Regions from separate parts of the Roseburia sp. AM23-20 genome, predicted to be linked through region 2. Evidence: predicted binding sites of a transcription regulator. Region 2 holds the regulator's gene; the other holds the start of a gene.
What was found. Region 2 encodes HrcA, which represses chaperone genes, less so after heat shock. Its sites were predicted from a motif close to TGTTAGCACTCNNNNNNNNNGAGTGCTAACA; they were not measured.
Positions count from the first base shown of each region.

Region 1 (7,560 bases), on a different contig from region 2:
ATCCTGTTTCAGGAGACTTACCACAAAGACAGCTATGAAAAACTGCATCCGACCGGACCGAAACATGATTATGCATATCATACGGAAGCAATGGACCGCGCAATGGAGGGCGGCATTGATGATGTGGGACTTGGTGTATTATTCGGACTTGACCTGTACCGCTATGAGTTTGCAGGACTTTTAATGCATGCAGAGCATTTAGAGGCAGTACATGGAGTGGGACCTCATACGATCAGTGTTCCAAGAGTAAAACATGCAGATGATATTGATCCGGATGCGTTTGATAACGGTATTTCCGATGATACATTTGCAAAAATCTGTGCACTGATCCGTGTTTCCGTTCCATATACCGGGATGATTATCTCAACCAGAGAGAGCCAGGAAGTGAGAAATAAAGTACTTCCGCTTGGTGTATCTCAGATCAGCGGCGCATCAAAGACAAGTGTAGGAGGATATGCAGAGCCGGAAAAAGAGGACGAAGTGACCAGTGAGCAGTTTGATGTCAGTGACCAGAGAACGTTAGATGAGGTTGTAAACTGGCTGATCAAACTTGGTTATATCCCAAGTTTCTGTACGGCATGTTACCGTGAGGGAAGAACCGGTGACCGTTTTATGGCACTTTGTAAAAACATGCAGATCTTAAACTGCTGTCACCCGAATGCGCTGATGACGTTAAAAGAATACTTAGAGGATTATGCGAGCGAGGAGACTAAAAAACTTGGTATGGAGCTGATCGACAGAGAACTCGAAAAGATTCCGAATCCGAAAGTAAAACAGACTGCATACGAGCATATTCATGATATTGCAGAAGGAAAACGTGATTTCAGATTCTAAGAAAAACGTGATGCATATTCGGAATGAACAAACCAAAGGCAGATAAATTATGCCCGCAGGCTGTTCGAAAGGAGTACTATGGCAGGAACACTAAATGACACACCGGGCAGCAACCGTCTGCATATCGGTGTGTTTGGAAAAACAAACAGTGGAAAATCTTCTTTTATCAATGCGTTCACACATCAGGAAGTTTCCATTGTTGCGGATATTGCCGGAACGACGACAGATCCGGTCTATAAGCCGATGGAGATCAGCCCGCTTGGCCCCTGTGTGATCATTGACACGGCAGGATTTGATGATACAAGCGAGCTTGGTGAACGTCGTGTGGAGAAAACAAAACTGGCGGCAGAAAAGGCAGATATTGCAGTGATCGTGGTATCACAGCCGGATAATGAATGGGATATCACAGAAGAATTAAAGTGGTACCAGTTTTTGAAAGAGAAAAACACACCGGTCTTGTTCCTCGTCGGAAAATCAGATATTGATCCGCACACAGAAGAACTTATTTCATATATCAAAGAAAAAACCGGAAAGAAAGCGCTTGCAATCAGTGCAGAAACCGGGGCAGGAATCGATGCGGTAAGAGAAGAATTAGCCCGCCTTGTACCGGAAAACTTCGGGGAAAGAAAGATCACGGGAGAACTTGTCACAGAGGAAGATCTTGTCCTGCTGGTTATGCCGCAGGATATTCAGGCACCGAAAGGACGCCTGATCCTGCCGCAGGTGCAGACGCTGCGGGAGCTTTTAGATAAAAAATGTCTGGTCATGAGTGTGACAACAGACAAACTGGTGCCGGCACTTGCAGCCTTAAAAGAACTGCCGAAACTGATCATTACGGACTCACAGGTGTTTGGCTATGTGTATGAGCACAAACCCAAAGAGAGCATGCTGACTTCATTTTCCGTTTTATTTGCAGCCTATAAAGGGGATCTTCCTTATTATGTGGAAGGTGCGAAGATGTTAGACTCCCTGACGAATGAATCACACGTTCTGATCGCAGAGTGCTGCAGCCATGCACCGTTGCAGGAAGACATCGGAAGAGTCAAGATCCCGCGCATGTTAAAAAAACGTGCCGGGGAGGGGCTTACGGTAGATATTGTAAGCGGAACGGATTTCCCGGAGAATTTATCAGATTATGATCTGGTCATCCAGTGCGGTGCATGTATGTTTAACCGTAAATATGTGCTGTCCCGGATCGACCGAGCAAAAAAACAGCAGGTTCCGATGACCAATTATGGTGTGACGATCGCCCATCTGACCGGAATTTTAGATAAGATTTCAATGTAACAATAGAATTAAAAAGCAGGATTGCGTTTTCCTGTAAAATTAGAATTAAATGAAAAAAGCGATGCACGGTTTTAACCGGTGGCATCGCTTTTTTTGATCTAATAAACTGGATGACTCATATTTATTTTGCTAAAAGCATCATGATCTGATTGCTGCGCTGTACAAATTTGGACATTGCATCAACAGACAGAGGCTGGTTTGAAAGCATTGCAAGATCGTATAACTGTTCGCAGAACATCGGAACATGCTCAGAATCTTTGTGCTCGAAAATGTATTTTACAAGTTCGTTATTTGCATTTAACGTCAGGGTCTGATCTGCTGCAAACATGTTCGGGTCCATACCGCCCATGCCGTTCATTGCGTACATCTTCATCATATCCTGCATACGTCTGCCTTCCTCGGAGAGAGTGATGACAGAAGCAATATCAGCATTTTTCAGTTTCTCGACTTTGACAGTCAGCTTGTCATTGTTTAAGGCTTTTTTGAATACATCCGTCAGGGTATCTGTCTCAGCCCTTAAGTCCTCAGCAGAAGTCTCGTCCTTTAAGGATTCTGTCACATCTGCATCGATACGCATGAATTTATAATGCTCGTTGCGCTGTTCCAACTGTGAAATGAAGGAAGTATCAATGTTGTGGTCTAAGATGACAGCGTCCATGTTCTGCTCTTTGAACATCTTGATGTACTGACCCTGTTGAAGTTTGTCAGTTACATAGTAGATCACCTTGCGCTCGTCTTTTTCCTCTGCATTTTCATTTGCAGCATCAGCGTTTTCGGATTTGATCGGATTGCCATCAGCGTCTAATACTTCAGCTTCATCTTTTTTCGCTTCGTCTTTCTTTTCTTCCTCTTTGACTAAGAGTTCCGGAAGAGTAAGATATTTGTCATCGAGATTCTTAAACAGGATGTAATCGTTCATCTTGTCACAGAATTTGGTATCTTTTAAGCAGCCGAATTTGATAAATGGGCTGATGTCATCCCAGTATTTCTCATAGTTTTCTTTATCCGTCTTGCACATGCCGATCAGTTTGTCTGCAACTTTCTTGGTGATGTACTCGGAAATTTTCTTTACAAAGCCATCATTCTGTAATGCGCTTCTGGATACGTTAAGCGGCAGATCCGGGCAGTCGATCACACCTTTTAAGAGCATTAAGAACTCAGGAATGACCTCTTTGATGTTGTCAGCGATAAATACCTGATTATTGTAAAGTTTGATGGTTCCCTCGATAGAATCATATTCCGTATTGATCTTCGGGAAGTACAGGATACCTTTTAAGTTGAATGGATAATCCATATTTAAGTGGATCCAGAACAGCGGCTCCTTGTAGTCTAAGAATACTTTACGGTAAAATGCCTTGTATTCTTCATCCGTACACTCGTTTGGATTTTTTGCCCAGAGCGGGTTTATATCGTTAAGTGGAACCGGACGTTTTACGATCTTTAATTTATCTTTTGCAGGGGAAACTTCAACGACTTCTTTTTCGCCGTTCTCATTTTCTTTTTCCTCTGTTTTTGCTTCTTCATGGATCGTCTCCACAACGGTATCAGTGTCTAATTTATCAGCAGCGTCGATCGTCTCATATTCGGTCTCGGCATTTGCTTTTTCAAGGAAGATCGGGGTAGGCATGAAAGAGCAGTACTTTTCGATGACTTCTCTTGCACGGTACTCGTTGGAGAACTCAACAGCATCTTCATTTAAGAAAAGGGTGATCTCAGTACCGACGCCTTCTTTATTGCCGTCAGCCATATTAAATTCTGTACCGCCATCGCAGGACCAGTGAACAGCTGTTGCACCGTCTTTGTAAGATAAAGTATCGATCGTTACCTGATCGGCTACCATGAATGCGGAGTAAAAACCAAGTCCGAAGTGACCGATGATCTGATCGTCGTTTGCTTTGTCCTTATATTTTTCAATAAAATCAGTTGCACCGGAAAATGCGATCTGGTTGATATATTCCTCAACTTCGTCTGCAGTCATACCAAGACCGTTATCGATGAATTTTAAGGTCTTTTCCTCCGGATTTACGACAACGTGAATTTCCGGTTTGTAGTCTGCCGGTAATGTATATTCGCCCATCATCTCAAGTTTTTTTAATTTCGTGATAGCATCACAGCCGTTACTGATCAGCTCACGGAAGAAAATATCGTGATCGGAATATAACCATTTTTTGATAATCGGAAACAGATTATCACTGTTAATTGAAAGATTTCCATGTTTCTCTGCCATATTCAAACACTCCTTTATGATCGTTATAAAATGCAGCGGAGCAGATCCGCTTCGCTGCTGCCTGAATCTAATATTATAACCGTAAATTTTAAAAGTCAATAGAAAATCAGCACTCTTTTTAAACGAGTGCTAACAAAAACGGCAAAAATGCTTTAAAATCGGGAAAAACAGGATTTCTTAAAAAAATATAAATTAAGCAGATAAATGGGATTTTCATTTTGCGGGATTTGTTTTATCATGATAGAAGTAAAAATTATCATGCAGATGAAAAAGACGTTAGATGGGCAGAAATGGAGATTATTATGACACGCGACAATAACATTCCGGAAATTGATTTTGTGATCACATGGGTAGATGGCAATGATCCGGACTGGCAGAAACAGAAAATGGAGTACAGTATGCAGCCGGATCTGTCGCAGAAACAGGATGACAGAAAAGAGAGATACAGAGACTGGGATCTGCTGAGGTACTGGTTTCGTGGTGTGGAGCGTTTTGCACCATGGGTGCGCAGGATACACTTTGTTACATGGGGGCATCTGCCATCCTGGTTAAATAAAGAACATCCGAAGTTAAATATTGTAAATCATAAAGATTTTATACCGGAAAAATATCTGCCGACATTTAATTCACATGCCATTGAGTGGAATATGCACAGAATCCCAGGTCTGGCAGAGAATTTTGTATATTTTAATGATGATATGTTTCTGATAAAAAAGGTCAGACCGGAACAGTATTTTAAAAATGATCTTCCGGTGGATATGCTGGCTCTTCAGCCTGATGTGGCAAATACAAAAGATCAGGTCATGCCATATATTTACCTGAATAATACCATGCTTCTGGCAAAATATTTTGACAAACGTGAAAATATGAAAAAACAGCCGGGAGCATATTTCCATCCCGGTTATCCGTTTATGTATTTTATTTATAATATGTTAGAACTGGCGTTCCCATTGTTTACAGGATTTTACACGGTTCATGGGCCGTCTTCTTTTAAAAAGAGTACTTTTGTGAAAATGTGGGAATTAGAACCGGAGTTGTTAAACGAGGTGTGCAGCCATAAATTTCGTCAGAAAGAGGATGTCAGCCAGTATGTGCTCAGGGAGTATCAGAAACTGACAGGCGGTTTTGTTCCCGGCAATGTAAGAAAACTCTGCCGGTATTATGATGTCTCAAATGATAACAGCAGGATTGTGGCTGATATAGGTCATCAGAAGAGTGGAAGCGTCTGTTTGAATGACAGCAATCAGGAGATTGATTTTGAATGGGCAAAAAAAGAACTTCATATGGGATTTGCACAGATCTTGAAGGAAAAATCTGCATTTGAAAAGTAAGAGGTGAAAAAAGTGATCGTATTAAAAGCAGATAGCGAATTAAAAATGACATTTGAACGGCTGATAAAGACCATGCATGCAAATGTAAACTGGACAGGTCTTTTTGTGGCACTTGATAATTATCTCATTTTACAGGGGGAAGTGCGCTCCCTGTTTTTTCATTTTGACAGCAGAAAAGTGGCGGAAAATATTGTAGATCTGCCGATCAAAGAAGATGAGATCAAAGATACCGATGAGGCAGCAGTACGGGATGTGATCAATATGATCCTGTATGCATTTGGAAAATGGGGGACGATCCAGGGACTTCGTGTGGAAAAAAATACGGAGCAGCTGAATACTCTTTTCGGGCATGTGCTTGCAGGAATCTATATTGAACCGGAATATACCACGCAGTATTTCCGTTTTTATCATGCAGGAAAGCGTATTACCTATGAAGATGTGATACAGGCGGCACTTGAGGCAAAAGAAGCAGTGCAGAAGGAAGAGGAAGCAGACGAGGAACAGGGACTCTGGCATAAAGTTGAATGGAAGATGGCGCATACTGTTTTTGAGAGAACAGAACTTTCACTGTCAGAAAGAGCAAAAGGCAGGATTGGCAATAACTTTTATAAAGTTGGTTACCGCTGCCCAAAATGCAAAGGAAATCTGCATATGATCATGTATCCGAAAGGAAAAGAGTTTCGGATTGAGACGCCTGAGGGAGTAGTCCTTTTGGCAAAAGCATGTACCTGTGCGGCGTGTCACAGATTTTATACGCCGCGCCCATGGAAACTTCTTGGAGACGGCGATATTTATCTGATGGATTTTGAGGAGGATAAAAAGGCATACGAAGATTATCTTGAGCTGATGGGGCGTAACGGCGAGCATGAGGCAAACAGTCGTTATAATGAATATGAGGACGGCAGAAAGCCGGCGGGTGTCGAGGATGAGCAGCAGCCACTTGAGGAACTGTGCGAGGATCTGCCGGAATATTCAGATGCAGACTTTGAGGAATTATTAAATAAGATAGAAGAGGGATTTTTCCCGGAAAGCAGTATTGCAGCCTGCGAACCTGCCATACAGGAGGAAAAAAAGCGTCGTAAAAAGTTAAAGAGTACGCCTGCATCAGATCAGGACGAAGTCACAGATGATGAAGAAGAGCAGGATGAGAGCAAGAACCGGCACGAAGAAAAACAGCATGGAAATGAAAGCGCGGGTGAAAGTGGATGGAAGCGGAACGAGCGGGAAGAAAAGCAGGCAGATGCACGCCGGAATGAGGAGAAAAGTCTGCATGTAAATGCACGACAGAGTGAGAATGAAAGACGTGAGGGAAATATTTCACGGAATGAGAACGAAAGGCTGTATGCAGATGCACGTCAGGATGAAACCGAACGACGCCATGTGAAAGGTTCCCGATATGAGAGTGACAGCAGGCAGCCGCACGAAGCTGGGCAGATCAGCGGGGAATCGTCCGATGAAAAATATGCACAGGTAAATAATGCGGAGGCACAGAAAGTCCGCGAGACTTATCAGGCTAAATTTGGAGTCGCAGACCGTATGTCAGAGCGCCAGCTTTCCGAATTAAAACACCAGCTCATGCATGAAACAAGAATTTCGCCCGAAGAGCGGAAACAATACCTGGATATGTTAGAGGAAAAAGAACAGGACAGAAAGCTTACCGCGTTAAATAAAAAGGCAGAGAGCTGCGCAGATAAAAATTATGCCGTGATGCGCCGTGTCTATGACGAGATTGCAGAGGAAAAGCTGCCGCAGGAGAAAAAACAGAATCTGCTTTTAAATCTGAAACAGAAAATGCAGACACAGGCAGAGCGGGAAGTCGCAGAGCTGGTTGGAAAAATGCCGCCTAATATGGACAGGGCACGTTACCATGCACTTCGGGAG
Region 1 covers NZ_QRHS01000030.1:21,213-28,772, reverse strand. Annotated here, with positions in the region: gene hydG ([FeFe] hydrogenase H-cluster radical SAM maturase HydG) at 1-834, shown strand, start outside; gene hydF ([FeFe] hydrogenase H-cluster maturation GTPase HydF) at 913-2,121, shown strand; gene htpG (molecular chaperone HtpG) at 2,243-4,348, opposite strand; gene DW650_RS17085 (stealth family protein) at 4,651-5,679, shown strand; gene DW650_RS17080 (hypothetical protein) at 5,692-7,560, shown strand, end outside.
Region 1: a site for HrcA is predicted at 4,453-4,483, ahead of htpG (molecular chaperone HtpG). Genes of this name have one in related genera too.

Region 2 (7,560 bases):
GAATTGCAAGCACCGCCGTCAGAAAATCTGAAACTGCCTGCGCTGCCAATACTCCGGTATAGCCTGCCAGATGGGATGCAGTCAATATCACAACAGCAAAGATAAGTCCCTGTCTGCTGACCGACAGCCAGAACGCTCCCCATGCCTTTCCGGCAGACTGGAATGTACAGGTCGTCACAAGAACGATCGCTACAAATAACATTCCCATCTGCTGGTATTTAAGCATTTCCACGCCGGAATTTACAATCTGTGCATCATCCATAAATACCCGTATCAGCGGTTTTGCTGCAAGTGACAGGGCTGCGGCAAGGATCACGGCAAGACTGCACTCAAATTTATAACAGAATGCCAGAATTTCTTTTAACCGTTTCTTATTATCTGCTCCATAATTGTACCCAATGAGCGGCTGCGCACCAAATGCAAATCCAACTAATACCAGCACAGCGATCATATTTACTTTCATAACGATTCCCATTGCAGCCACTTTTTCATTGCCGTAAGGCAGTAAAAAACGGTTTGTCAGTGCCATTCCAAAACTCTGCATCAGATTTGTGATCGATGCAGGGATTCCGATGGCAAAAATCGGCTTCAGTTCATCAGCCGAAATATGAAATCCCACAGGGTTTACAGACAATTTCTGGCTTCGTTTCAGTAAAAACCACAGAAAATAAAGATCTGCACATATATATCCGATGACCGTTGCGATTGCAGCTCCTGCTGCCCCAAATCCAAGCAGAGAAATAAATACCGGGTCTAACACCATATTCACAACTGCACCCAATATCGTTCCTACCATAGACGCCTTCGCAAAGCCTTCCGTACGGAGCAGGTTTGATGGTGTAAAGGATAAAATAATAAACGGTGCTCCAATCACAATACCCGTATAATATGCAGACGCATAACACAATGTATCTTCATCTGCTCCAAGCATATGGAGAATTGGCATGCGAAAAGCCAGCATTATGATAATCACCAGAATACCACATAAAATTGCAGCATAAAAACAGAATACGCTCATCCTTCTTCCGTCGTCATCCTGTTTTTTCCCAAACATTCTTGAAATAACAGAGCTTCCTCCAAGTCCAAAGATATCTCCCAGTGCGATCATCAGCGTAAAAACCGGTGCTCCAAGTGATACACCCGCCACAAGATCAGTATTTCCTGTCCCTGCAATAAAATAAGTATCCACCATATTATAGATCAGCGATACCACCATGCTGAGCACTACCGGAAGTGCCATTGTAAAATAAGCCTTAGATACCGGTGCTTTTTCAAAAATTTCGTTTTCTTTCATTTTTCTGTTATCTGCCCTATTTTTAGATATCATCTAAGGATTCTTTGATCTTATCCATGAATCCCTTTTTCTTTTTCGGCTTTTCTGCTGTTCCTGCGCTCTCTGCCGACTTGTTTAAAGTATTACCTGTCGCCTCATCAAATTTACGCAGTGCCTCTTTTGCTTCTGCATTTAAAGATGTCGGAACCTGTACCACCAAAGTTACGTAATGATCACCACGCACAGCTTTATTACGAAGAGAAGGCACACCTTTTCCTTTCAGACGTATTCTCGTATCTGTCTGAGTACCTGCTTTCACTTCGTATAAAACATCACCATCCACCGTATTAATGCGAACCTCTCCGCCTAATGCCGCCTGTGCAAAGGAAATCGGTACCGTAGAATAGATATTCATATCCTGGCGCTGGAAGATCGGATGACGAGATACTACTACCTCTACTAACAGATCTCCACGCGGTCCGCCATTGATGCCAGGTTCACCTTTTTCACGGATTCTGACACTCTGTCCATTGTCAATTCCGGCAGGAATCGATACCTGAATTTTCTTTTTACTTGAAATGTATCCTGTTCCACGGCAATCAGGACATTTATCCTTGATCATCTTTCCGGAGCCGCCACAGTCCGGACAGGTCTGTACATTCTGTACTGTCCCAAAGAAAGACTGCTGGGTAAATACCACTTTACCTTTACCACCGCATTTTGTACAGGTCTCCGGTGTTGTTCCCGGTTTTGCACCTGTACCATGGCATTTCTGGCACTCATCCTTTAAGACCATCTCGATCTCTTTCTCACAGCCAAATACAGCTTCCTCAAATGTAATGCGGACGCTGGTACGCAGATTCTGACCTTTCATCGGTCCATCATTGCCACGTCTCCTTGATCCACCGCCGAAGAAATCTCCGAAAATATCCCCAAAGATATCTCCCATATCCATACCGGAAAAATCAAATCCGCCTGCTCCACCGGCACTGCCATCAAATGCCGCATGCCCAAACTGATCATACTGTTTTCTCTTCTCTGCATCACTGAGCACTGCATATGCTTCCTGCGCCTCTTTAAACTTTGCCTCCGCTTCCTTATCTCCGGGATTCATATCCGGATGATACTTTTTGGCAAGTACACGGAACGCTTTCTTGATCTCAGCATCTGTTGCCGTTTTACTCACGCCTAAGACTTCATAATAATCTCTCTTATCTGCCATAACGTTTTCCTCTCTCAAACTGCATACAGGGTTTCCGGGAAAACCCCCGGAAACCCCGTTGTATTTTTATTATTTCTGATGATTAAACTTCTTTGAAGTCTGCGTCTACGACATCATCATCTGCGGAAGATGCACCTGCCTGTGCGTTACCGCCCATGCCGCTCATATCAGGACCTGCACCAGCTGCTCCCTGTGCTGCCTGTGTCTGCTCATACATCTTTGCAAATACCTTCTGTGCACTCTCTGTCAGTTTTTCCTGAAGGGATTTCAGCTCTGTTACATCAGCTTCTGTCATTTCTTCCGGATTCTGATGTGCATCTAAGAATGATTTTACTGCATTCATATCAGCTTCTACTGCAGATTTATCAGCCGGATCAAGGTTTGCCCCAACCTGATCTAATGCCTGCTGTGTCTGGAATACGAAGGAATCAGCATCGTTTCTTGCATCGATTGCTTCTTTTCTCTTCTTATCCTGTGCTTCGAACTCTGCAGCTTCTTTTACTGCCTTATCGATCTCATCATCAGACATGTTAGAACCTGCTGTGATCGTAATATGCTGTTCTTTTCCAGTTCCTAAATCTTTTGCAGATACATTTACGATACCGTTTGCATCGATATCAAATGTAACTTCGATCTGCGGAACACCACGACGTGCTGGCGGGATACCATCCAGACGGAACTGTCCAAGGGATTTGTTATCTCTTGCAAACTGTCTCTCACCCTGTACAACGTTGATATCTACTGCTGTCTGGTTATCTGCTGCTGTTGAGAAGATCTGGCTCTTCTTTGTAGGAATTGTTGTATTTCTCTCGATCAGTCTTGTTGCGATACCACCCATTGTCTCGATGGAAAGTGAAAGTGGTGTTACATCCAGAAGTAAGATCTCACCTGCACCTGCATCTCCTGCAAGTTTACCACCCTGGATAGATGCACCGATGGCAACACACTCATCCGGGTTCAATGTCTTACTTGGCTCTTTGCCTGTCAACTGTTTTACTTTATCCTGAACAGCCGGGATACGTGTAGAACCACCAACTAATAATACCTGACCAAGATCAGCATTGGTAAGTCCTGCATCTCTCATGGCGTTCTGAACCGGAATAGCTGTTTTTTCAACGAGATCATGTGTCAGTTCGTCGAATTTTGCTCTGGTTAAGTTCATATCAAAGTGTTTCGGTCCCTCAGCAGTTGCTGTGATGAACGGAAGGTTGATATTTGTGGTTGTTGCAGAAGAAAGCTCTTTCTTTGCTTTCTCAGCAGCTTCTTTTAATCTCTGAAGAGCCATCTTATCAGTAGAAAGATCAACACCTTCTGCTTTCTTGAACTCATCGATCATCCACTGTGTGATTCTGTTATCAAAATCATCACCACCAAGATGTGTATCACCGTTTGTAGATAATACTTCGATAACACCATCGCCAATCTCAATGATAGAAACATCAAATGTACCACCACCAAGGTCGTATACCATGATCTTCTGCTCTTTCTCATTGTCAAGACCATAAGCTAAAGCTGCTGCTGTCGGCTCGTTGATGATACGTTTTACATCAAGACCTGCGATCTTACCTGCATCTTTGGTTGCCTGACGCTGGGCATCGTTGAAGTAAGCCGGAACTGTGATAACAGCCTCTGTTACTTTTTCTCCTAAGTATCCTTCTGCATCAGCTTTTAATTTCTGTAAGATCATTGCAGAAATCTGCTGTGGAGAATACTGTTTATCATCAATTGCTACTTTATAATCAGTACCCATATGTCTCTTGATAGAAGATATGGTCTTTTCTGCGTTTGTAACAGCCTGACGTTTTGCAGGCTCACCTACTAATCTCTCGCCTGTTTTTGTGAATGCAACGATAGATGGTGTTGTTCTTGCACCTTCCTGATTTGCGATAACGGTAGGTTTTCCACCTTCCATAACAGCTACACAACTGTTTGTTGTACCTAAGTCAATACCAATGATTTTACTCATAATGATTTCCTCCTCATCTAATATCTATGAAATACTTAGTTTGCTACTTTTACCATACTGTGTCTTACTACAGTATCTCTGTACATATATCCCTTCTGGAGTTCTTCTGCTACTACATTTTCTCCTAAGGTTTCATCCTCCACATGCATTACTGCGTTGTGGAAATTCGGATCAAATTCTGCACCGACTGCTTCGATCGGTGTTACACCTGCTTCCTCTAATACGGTAAGCATCTGGCGGTAGATCTTATCCATTCCGACAACAAAAGCATCTTCTTTGCTTTCTTCCGGAACAGCTGCAAGACCACGCTCGAAGTTATCAATTACCGGCAGGATCTTTTCTACGATCGTTTTGGCTCCCATATCGTACATCTGTGATTTTTCCTTTTCTGTACGCTTACGAAAATTATCGAACTCTGCCATCTGTCTTTTGACTTTGTCAGTAAGCTCTTCGATCTGCTCATCCTTTTTATCTTTTTTCTTTTTGAAAAAAGATTTCTTTTTATCTGAATCTTCAGAATCCGTATCAGCATTTTCTGCTTCTTCCGTATCTGCTGTCTCAGTTGTCTCTTCCGTGGATGTCACATTTTCATCCGTCTGGGTTTCAGAAGCATTTTCCTCTGTGGAATTCTCCATTGCTTCGTCTAATACCTCTTCATTCATCTCTGACATCTATGAACCACCTTTCTATGTCTGTTCCTTATCCTTGTTTAAAATTCCATCTAAGGAATTTTTCAAGGTTTTCAGGTTATCCATTACTTTCTCATAATCCATTCGCTTCGGTCCGACAATTCCTATCGTTCCACGAACGCCTTCGCCCAATTCATAAGTTGCTGTCACAACACTGCAGTCCTTCATGGTCTGTATCGGGCTTTCATTTCCTATATAAACCTGAATCCCTGTATTATCATCATCTAACAGGTTTTCAGTTACAAGGCTCGCTAACTGCTGTTTCTCCTCAAATGTGGAGATCAGCTCACTCGCTTTCTCCGAATCACTTAACTCCGGATATTTAAAGAAGTTGGTTGTTCCGCTTGTATAAATGCGGATGTCCTCATCCTGTCCCATCGTCTCTGCCACGGTATCAAGCACATCACTGATGATATCACTGTGAATGCCTGCCTGCTCTTTCAGCTTTGCAATGGTTCCAAGATTGATCTCCTGCAATGCAAGACCATTTAAATTCGCATTTAACAGGAAATTCAGTTTTAACATCGTCTCATTATCGATTGGTTCACTGACCGGAATAATTTTATTCTTGACCAGATTACCTTCGGTAACGATCGTTGCTAAGATCTGTTCTTCATTCATATTGGATAACTGGATGAACTTTACTTTATTCTTATGGAACGTCGGTGCTGTTACCATCGTTGCATAATTGGTATTGTTCGCCAGTATCTTTGCCACTTGCTGCAACACCTGATCCATCTTCTCCGTGTGTTCGATGACGAAACTCTTCATCTCATCGACCTCACGTTTTTTCTCTTCCATCAGATGATCCACATAAAAGCGGTATCCTTTGTCAGAAGGAATCCTGCCGGCTGAAGTATGCGGCTGTAAAATGTATCCAAGTTCTTCCAGATCTGCCATCTCATTACGGATCGTTGCAGAGCTTAAATTCAAATCGGTATACTTGGATATCGTTCGTGATCCAACCGGTTCGCCTGTCTCTAAATAGTTGCGGATGATTGCATCAAGAATTTTCGTTTTTCGTTCGTCTAACTCGAATTCCTCGTCCATTCTCTTCTCCATCTCCATACTCTGTAACTCTCTGTAAGAATCTGGCATCTGCCTTAGTTCCCAGTTACTTTTTATATCTGTTAGCACTCGTTATTGTGGAGTGCTAACATCTATGTACTTAAAATAGCACCATCATATTCTTTTGTCAACACTAATTTTTATAATTTCTGCGGTTTTATATTTTTTTTATAATTTTACGGTTTTATTCCTTTTTCTTCCTATATATATGAGGATCAATCCGATCAGAACACTGCCACTAACAACCACCAGATAACGCACCAGATGATTTCCTGCATCCAGTCCCATACTCTCCATGATCTTTTTGTACCAGAAATATACCAGCATGTGCAAAAGAAAAATCTCAGTCGAGAGTTCACGCATAATCTTTGCCATTGCCCCCCGCTTATCGCTTACCGGACAAAAAGCGGCTGCCAGAAAAAGATTTGCCGTGACAAGAGGTGTCATTAGATACATATCATGGGATGATTCGCCAATTTTCTGAGTGACGATCCACTCTTCTAACATCATGAGTGCCAGAAAAACTATCGTATGCCATCCATAATCATTTTTTCTGATCCGGTCTGCCTTTACCCGGAACAAATATCCCGTCGTCACAAACGGGAATCCAAAAAACAGGCCATTTCTTGCGGTAGCAAATACAGAAAGATACCATCTGATCTCATTTGCAGCCGGCGAAAGATCATCAAAAGCATGATGATAAGTGTTATGGCAGACTCCAGCCAGATATAATAGTACGGCAGCCACTACAATGCTTTTTACACTCCATTGAAAGTGCGTTGCAAGAAGATACAATAACAGTACCGCCACAACCGTTGCAAGAAGATACCATAGCTGTATATAAGAACCGATCAGAAAAAATCTTCTCGCCAGTTCTGACAAATTTCCGGCAGCACTTCTTTTTTTCTCCCAGAACCGGTCAATGATCGGGATCAGATATAACAGACTCCACCATACATACATCTTTATAATATGGAAAAGATATTTTTTTACCCTGCCTTTGTCCGCTATTTTTTCTCCCATAAAATATCCGGTACATACAAAAAAGAACGGCACTGCCATCCGGCAGATTACCTGCTGAAATTCGTGTGAAAATACCGGAGCAGCCTCTTCAAATGGTGGAATGTGAATGGCAACAACTAGAAATGCTGCTGCAAATTTCAGAAAATCAAGTGCCCTGTATTCATTTTTTTCCGATAGATATATCGTAGACATCTTAGATCCTTTCTTTCGTCCTGCCCTGTTCTTTTTTTCTCTTATCACCCGTTCTATATCTGAAAACAGCAATCCCGATCACCGACAGGATTCCAAGACCGCTCAAAACAGCACCCGTTTTTAAATA
Region 2 covers NZ_QRHS01000003.1:47,682-55,241, forward strand. Annotated here, with positions in the region: gene DW650_RS04365 (MATE family efflux transporter) at 1-1,294, opposite strand, end outside; gene dnaJ (molecular chaperone DnaJ) at 1,317-2,495, opposite strand; gene dnaK (molecular chaperone DnaK) at 2,578-4,461, opposite strand; gene grpE (nucleotide exchange factor GrpE) at 4,497-5,132, opposite strand; gene hrcA (heat-inducible transcriptional repressor HrcA) at 5,148-6,248, opposite strand; gene DW650_RS04390 (acyltransferase family protein) at 6,387-7,433, opposite strand; gene DW650_RS04395 (YfhO family protein) at 7,435-7,560, opposite strand, start outside.